Regions from separate parts of the Streptomyces sp. NBC_01288 genome, predicted to be linked through region 2. Evidence: riboswitches for the same ligand, from Rfam matches in the RefSeq annotation. Region 2 holds a riboswitch; the other holds the start of a gene.
The links. A riboswitch is a leader RNA that binds a small molecule or an ion and turns the genes downstream of it on or off. The one in region 2 is predicted to bind glycine.
Positions count from the first base shown of each region.

Region 1: it holds a riboswitch for glycine, as region 2 does, so the genes downstream of both, gcvP (aminomethyl-transferring glycine dehydrogenase) here and gcvT (glycine cleavage system aminomethyltransferase GcvT) in region 2, are expected to answer to the same signal.

Region 1 is NZ_CP108427.1:8,804,171-8,807,570, forward strand. Features, by position in the region: partial or broken gene OG194_RS39640 (DNA polymerase IV) at 1-342, shown strand, start outside; gene OG194_RS39645 (PRC-barrel domain-containing protein) at 1,172-1,543, opposite strand; glycine riboswitch at 1,658-1,753, shown strand; gene gcvP (aminomethyl-transferring glycine dehydrogenase) at 1,941-3,400, shown strand, end outside.
Region 2 is NZ_CP108427.1:3,223,493-3,226,892, forward strand. Features, by position in the region: gene OG194_RS13805 (enhanced serine sensitivity protein SseB) at 1-93, opposite strand, end outside; gene OG194_RS13810 (AAA family ATPase) at 158-841, opposite strand; glycine riboswitch at 991-1,104, shown strand; glycine riboswitch at 1,105-1,214, shown strand; gene gcvT (glycine cleavage system aminomethyltransferase GcvT) at 1,249-2,376, shown strand; gene gcvH (glycine cleavage system protein GcvH) at 2,488-2,865, shown strand; gene glyA (serine hydroxymethyltransferase) at 2,882-3,400, shown strand, end outside.

The sequences.
Region 1 (3,400 bases), 5.6 Mb from region 2:
GAGCGGGCCGATCTTCTTGAGGAGGAGCACCCCGAGGAGCAGGGGGGCGAGGAGCCGGCGGCGCCCGCGGAGCGGCACTGGCCCGCGGGGCACGATGTGCGCCACGCCGGGTTCGGGCACGGGTGGGTGCAGGGGAGCGGGCTGGGGCGGGTCACCGTGCGGTTCGAGACGCCTGAGGATTCGGGGCCGGGGCGGGTGCGGACGTTCCGGACCGATGATCCTGAGCTGGAGTTGGCGGAGCCGTTGCCGTTGGTGGCGCGGCGTTCTGATGTGTTGCCGGGTGCGGCGCCTGCGTCCGTGGCGCGAGGTTCCGGTGAACCGTCGGAGGAACCGTTGCCTTTGGCGGGGCGGGAGCGGGGTGATCTGCCTGAGGGGGCGATGCCGTTGGCGGCGCCAGCGGTACCGGAGGGCGAGCTGCTGCCGTTGGTGGAGCCGGGCCCTGATGCCCCGCAGGGTGAGGTGGCGCCGTTGGTGGCACGGGGTCCGTGTGACTCGCCTGGTGGGTCGTCGGCGTCGGCCGCGGGATGTCCTGAGGCCTTGCCTGCGGCGCCGACGCCCCTGGAAAGCTGAGGCCCCGACGAGCCGCCTGTCGAGTCGCTGCCATCGGTTGCACGGGGTTCTGGTGTCAGGCCCGCTGGGTTGTTGTCGTCGGCGGAGCCGGGCTCCGGTGTCCCGCAAGGCGAGCCGGTGCTGTCGGCTGCGCGGGGTTCTGGTGTCGGGCCTGTTGAGTCGCTGTTGTCGATGGGGCGTCGTCTCGGGTGTTGCGCAGGGCGCGCTGCTGGCGCAGACCGAGCTGTCGGCATCGGGCGCGTGGCATGCCGACGTGGCGTGTTCCTTACTGACGCCGTAGGTGGCGCCGGCCGGGTGTCCCGCAGGGCGCGCCGCTGTCATCGGTTGCGCGAGGTTCCGATGTCGAGCCAATCGGGCCTGTTGAGCCGCTGCCGTCGGCGGAGCCAAGCCCCGGCGTTTCGCAGGTCGAGTCGCTGTCACCGGGCGACGCGTGGCGTTCCGGCGTCGCGCTTGCTGCGCCGACGCCCTTGTCGGCGCCAAACCTGGATACCCCGCCTGCCGTATCGCCGCCCACGGACACACGACGCCCGGGTACCGCGCCCGCCGCGTCACCACCCCCGGAAACTCCAAGACCCAGCGACGCCCCGCCCCCCGAATCCGCTCACGTGTCGTCCGAGCCCGCCAGTTTGCCGAAGTCGTGGTCCGGGAGGGATGGAGGGGGACCCACGTCGAGGCCGTAGTGGTGGTAGAGCTGGAGTTCCTGGTCCGGGGAGAGGTGGCGGCCCACTCCGAAGTCGGGGGCGTCCTTGATCAGGGAGCGGTCGAAGGGGATGTGGAGGGTGCCCTCGATCAGTTCGCTGGGCTCCAGGGGGACGAAGGCGTCTCTGGAGAACAGGCCGGTGCGTATGGCCGCCCACTCCGGTTCGCCGGTCGCGTCGTCGAGGTAGACCTCGTCGATGGTGCCGATCTTGGCGCCGGTGCGGTCGAACGCCTTGCGGCCGATCAGGTTGCGCGGATCGATATCGGTCTGCACGGGCCCTCCTCCTGGTCGCAACTCATCCGTAAGCACTACAAAAGAGCACATTGAGGAAGGTGGCCACTCGAAAGCTCGGCTTCAACGCGCGCTGGTAGGCTGGCGAACGGCTGCTGACCCCGTGCGGGAGAGTCCTCCAGACTTCATCGGAGGCGCCGAAGGAGCAAATCCTCCCCGGAATCTCTCAGGCTCACGTACCGCACGGACGAGGTCACTCTGGAAAGCAGGGCGCGTGTCGGCGACGGTGTCGACGGCTTGCGCTCTCACCGACGGTGAAAGCCGGTGACCTTCGGGTGGCCGGTGAAGCTCTCAGGTTGAGATGACAGAGGGGGAGGCCGTCCGGCACCCCGCTGTCGTGGTGCCCTCGAAGGTCGTGTCCGACCAGGAGGCCTCCCTGATGACCGTTCCTCGCATTCCGCTCTCCGAGCTCGAACAGGGCATCCCGTTCGAGCAGCGTCACATCGGGCCCGACCAGGAGGCGCGGGCCAAAATGCTCGCGCAGGTCGGCTACGGCTCGCTCGACGAGCTCACGGCCGCCGCCGTCCCGGATGTGATCAAGAACACCGACGCCCTCGACCTGCCGGGCGCCCGTACCGAAGCCGAGGTGCTGGCCGAGCTGCGGTCCCTCGCGGACCGCAACGAGGTCCTCGGTTCCATGATCGGGCTCGGGTACTACGGGACCTTCACCCCGCCCGTGATCCTGCGCAACGTCATGGAGAACCCGGCCTGGTACACGGCCTATACGCCGTATCAGCCGGAGATCTCGCAAGGGCGGCTCGAAGCCCTTCTCAATTTCCAGACGATGGTCGCCGATCTGACCGGGCTGCCCACCTCCGGTGCCTCCCTGCTCGACGAGGGGACCGCCGCCGCCGAGGCCGTGGCGCTGTCGCGGCGCATGGGGAAGAACAAGAAGGGTCTGTTCCTGGTCGACGCGGACGCGTTGCCGCAGACCATCGCCGTGATCGAGACCCGTGCCGAGCCGGCCGGTGTCGAGGTCGTCGTCGCCGACCTCAGCGAGGGCATCCCGGCCGGGATCGCCGAGCGGGAGATCAACGGCGTGCTCGTGCAGTACCCGGGCGCCTCCGGTGCCGTACGCGACATCAAGCCGCTGATCGAGCAGGCGCACGAGCTCGGCGCGCTCGTCACCGTCGCCGCCGATCTCCTCGCGCTCACGCTGCTGAAGTCGCCGGGTGAGCTGGGGGCGGACATCGCGGTCGGTACGACGCAGCGGTTCGGGGTGCCGATGGGCTTCGGCGGGCCGCATGCCGGATACATGGCCGTGCACGAGAAGTTCGCGCGCAGCCTGCCCGGGCGGCTCGTGGGCGTGTCCGTGGATGCCGACGGACACAGGGCCTACCGCCTCGCCCTCCAGACCCGCGAGCAGCACATCCGCCGTGAGAAGGCCACCAGCAACATCTGTACCGCCCAGGTGCTGCTTGCCGTCATGGCCGGGATGTACGCCGTCTATCACGGGCCCGAGGGGCTCAAGGGCATCGCGCGGCGGACGCATCGGTACGCCACGATCCTTGCGGCTGGGCTCCGGGTAGGGGGTGTCGAGGTCGTGCACGGCGGTTACTTCGACACGCTGACCGTGCGTGTTCCGGGGCGGGCCGCCGAGGTCGTCGCCGCAGCCCGTGAGGACGGCGTCAACCTCTACCTCGTGGACGCCGACCAGGTGTCCATCGCCTGCGACGAGACCACCACGCGTGCCCAACTGGCCGCCGTATGGACCGCGTTCGGGGTGGACGGCGACATCGAGGCGCTTGACGCGTCCGCCGAGGACACCTTGCCCGCCGGGCTGCTGCGGACCGATGCGTATCTCACACACCCTGTCTTCCGCGACCACCGTTCCGAGAC
Region 2 (3,400 bases):
CGAGAGCACCTCCTCCAGCTCGTTGCCCGGCCATCCGCCGTGCGGATGCGGGTGGGGGTACGCCTGACCGGGGAAGTCCGCCGGGAAGTCCATCTACCTACCGCCTGCTGGTGAAACCGCCTGCTGTAACCCTGCTGTGGCTGAAAAGGCTAGCGGCTCAGTCCGCGAAGTCGATCCGGCGCAGCACGTCCGCCGCGTCCCGGTCCAGGAGGATCGCCGAGTCGACGCCCCGGGGCAGATCACCGCGCTCCACCTCGCGCAGCAGGCGGGCGGCGGCCCTGCGGTGGCGCAGGAACGCGTAGCGCGAGACCCCGCGGCCCCGCTCGCGCTGGCCGTCGAGCGCGGTGTCCGGGGTGACGTCGAGGAACACCAGGTGCAGTGTGCCGCCCCGGCGCCCGGCGGCGCGGGCCAGCCAGCCGCGCACCCAGGTCTGCGTACCGCAGTCGTGCACGACGGCTCCGGACGCGGAACGCAGCGCGCGGTGCAGCCCGGCGTAGTGGGCGAGGCGGACCAGGGGGCGGTAGACCGCGTAGGGCAGGGCTCCGGCTGTGCGGGCTTCCCAGCGGTCCCGGGTGTCCTGGCTGTCGACGCGGACGCCGGCGCCGCCCGCCACCGCGCGCCGCATCAGCGTGGACTTGCCGCTGCCGGGCAGGCCGGTGACCACGACCAGGTCGCGGGGGCCGAAGCGGAGTCCGTGCGGGCTGTGGCCGGCGCGCTCGCGGAGGTCGCGGACGACCGGTACCGGGCGGGCCGGGCATGCCTCCCTGGCCGGGGCCGAGGGCTGCTTGGGCAGCGCTACGGCCGAGGTCGTGGCGTACACCGTGGTCCTTGTCACCGTGATCGTCCTCCCTGCGGGGTCAGGAAAGGTTCTCCCCACTGAACGTAAAGAGAAGGTAATGCACGGTGTCTCGCGGTTCCGTTCGCGTCCGGCCACAGGCCTGTTACAAAGCCTGTGCGATGATGTGCCCGCCTAACTGCATACCGGCCGCTTGAATCCGCGCGGGAGAGTCCCCAGTCGTACGTCGTCAGTCGTACGTCGCTTGGGGCGCCGAAGGAGCAAGTCCCTCCCTTGAATCTCTCAGGCCCCGTTACCGCGCGGGCGAGGCACATCTGAAAAGCGGGCCGCCGGCGACGGTGGTCCCACCCAAGGTGCAACCCATGTCCCGCGTGCGGTCATGGCGAACCTCTCAGGTCCCGATGACAGATGGGGAGGAACGACCTCGCCGTCATGCCTTGGGAGACCGACCGATGAGCAGTACCGCCACCCCTGAGAAGCGCCGCACCGCGCTCGACGCGCTGCACCGCTCGCTCGGTGCGACGATGACCGACTTCGCCGGCTGGGACATGCCGCTGCGCTACGGCTCGGAGCGCGACGAACACCTCGCCGTCCGCACGAGGGCCGGCCTCTTCGACCTCTCCCACATGGGCGAGATCACGGTCACCGGACCGCAGGCCGCCCAGCTCCTCAACTACGCCCTCGTCGGCAACATCGCCTCCGTGGGCCTCGGCCGCGCCCGCTACACCATGATCTGCCGGGCCGACGGCGGCATCCTGGACGACCTGATCGTCTACCGGCTCGCAGAGACCGACTACATGGTCGTCGCCAACGCCTCCAACGCGCAGGTGGTGTTGGACGCGCTGGTGGAGCGTTCCGAGGGCTTCGACGCCGTCGTCCGTGACGACCGTGACGCGTACGCCCTGCTCGCCGTGCAGGGTCCCGAGTCCCCCGGCATCCTCAAGTCGCTCACCGACGCGGACCTCGACGGCCTGAAGTACTACGCCGGTCTGCCCGGTACGGTCGCGGGCGTCCCCGCGCTGATCGCGCGCACCGGGTACACCGGCGAGGACGGCTTCGAGCTGTTCGTGTCCCCCGGTGACGCGGAGAAGCTGTGGCTGGCGCTGACCGAGGCCGGGGCGTCGGTCGGGCTGATCCCGTGCGGGCTGTCCTGCCGGGACACGCTGCGCCTGGAGGCCGGGATGCCGCTGTACGGGCATGAGTTGTCGACCTCCCTCACCCCGTTCGACGCCGGGCTCGGCCGGGTCGTGAAGTTCGAGAAGGACGGCGACTTCGTCGGGCGGGGCGCCCTGGAGGCCGCCGCCGCGCGCGCCGCCTCGCAGCCGCCGCGCGTCCTGGTCGGGCTCGTCGCCGAGGGCCGCCGGGTCCCGCGCGCCGGGTACCCCGTCGTCGCCGACGGCCAGGTGATCGGCGAGGTCACCTCCGGCGCCCCCTCCCCCACCCTGGGCAAGCCCATCGCCATGGCCTACGTCGACGCCGCGCACGCGGCGCCGGGCACGACCGGTGTCGGCGTGGACATCCGGGGCAGTCACGAGCCGTACGAAGTCGTGGCGCTGCCGTTCTACAAGCGCGAGAAGTGACAGTCGTCGTAGCGTCACGTCTGTGACCCGGGGCGGATCGCCCCTGTCCGCCGATGTCCTCCGTAGTACCCCATTCATCAGCACTCCCCCGCGTACAGGAGAATTCAGGCCATGAGCAACCCCCAGCAGCTGCGCTACAGCAAGGAGCACGAGTGGCTGTCGGTCGCCGAGGACGGCGTCTCGACGGTCGGCATCACCGAGTTCGCGGCCAACGCGCTCGGCGATGTCGTCTACGCCCAGCTCCCCGACGTCGGCTCCACGGTGACCGCGGGCGAGTCCTGCGGTGAGCTGGAGTCGACGAAGTCGGTGTCCGACCTGTACTCGCCCGTCGGCGGCGAGGTCACCGAGATCAACGAGGACGTGGTGAATGACCCGTCACTGGTGAACTCGGCGCCCTTCGAGGGGGGTTGGCTGTTCAAGGTGCGTGTCGCGGAGGAGCCGGGCGACCTGCTCTCCGCCGACGAGTACACCGCGTTTTCCGCCGGCTGAGGAGTCGTACACCCACATGTCTGTACTGAACACGCCCCTGCACGAGCTCGACCCGGACATCGCCGCGGCCGTCGACGCCGAGCTGCGCCGGCAGCAGTCCACGCTGGAGATGATCGCCTCGGAGAACTTCGCTCCGGTCGCGGTCATGGAGGCGCAGGGCTCGGTCCTCACCAACAAGTACGCCGAGGGGTACCCGGGCCGTCGTTACTACGGCGGCTGCGAGTACGTCGACGTGGCCGAGCAGATCGCGATCGACCGGGTCAAGGAGCTGTTCGGCGCCGAGTACGCCAATGTGCAGCCGCACTCGGGCGCCTCCGCGAACCAGGCCGCGCTGTTCGCGCTGGCCCAGCCCGGCGACACCATCCTCGGGCTGGACCTGGCGCACGGCGGCCACCTGACCCACGGGATGCGGCTGAACTTCTCCGGCAAGCAGTTCAACGTGGTCGCGTACCACGTGGACGCCACGACCGGTCTGGTCGACATGGCCGAGCTGGAGAAGCTCGCCAGGGAGCACCGCCCGAAGGTGATCATCGCG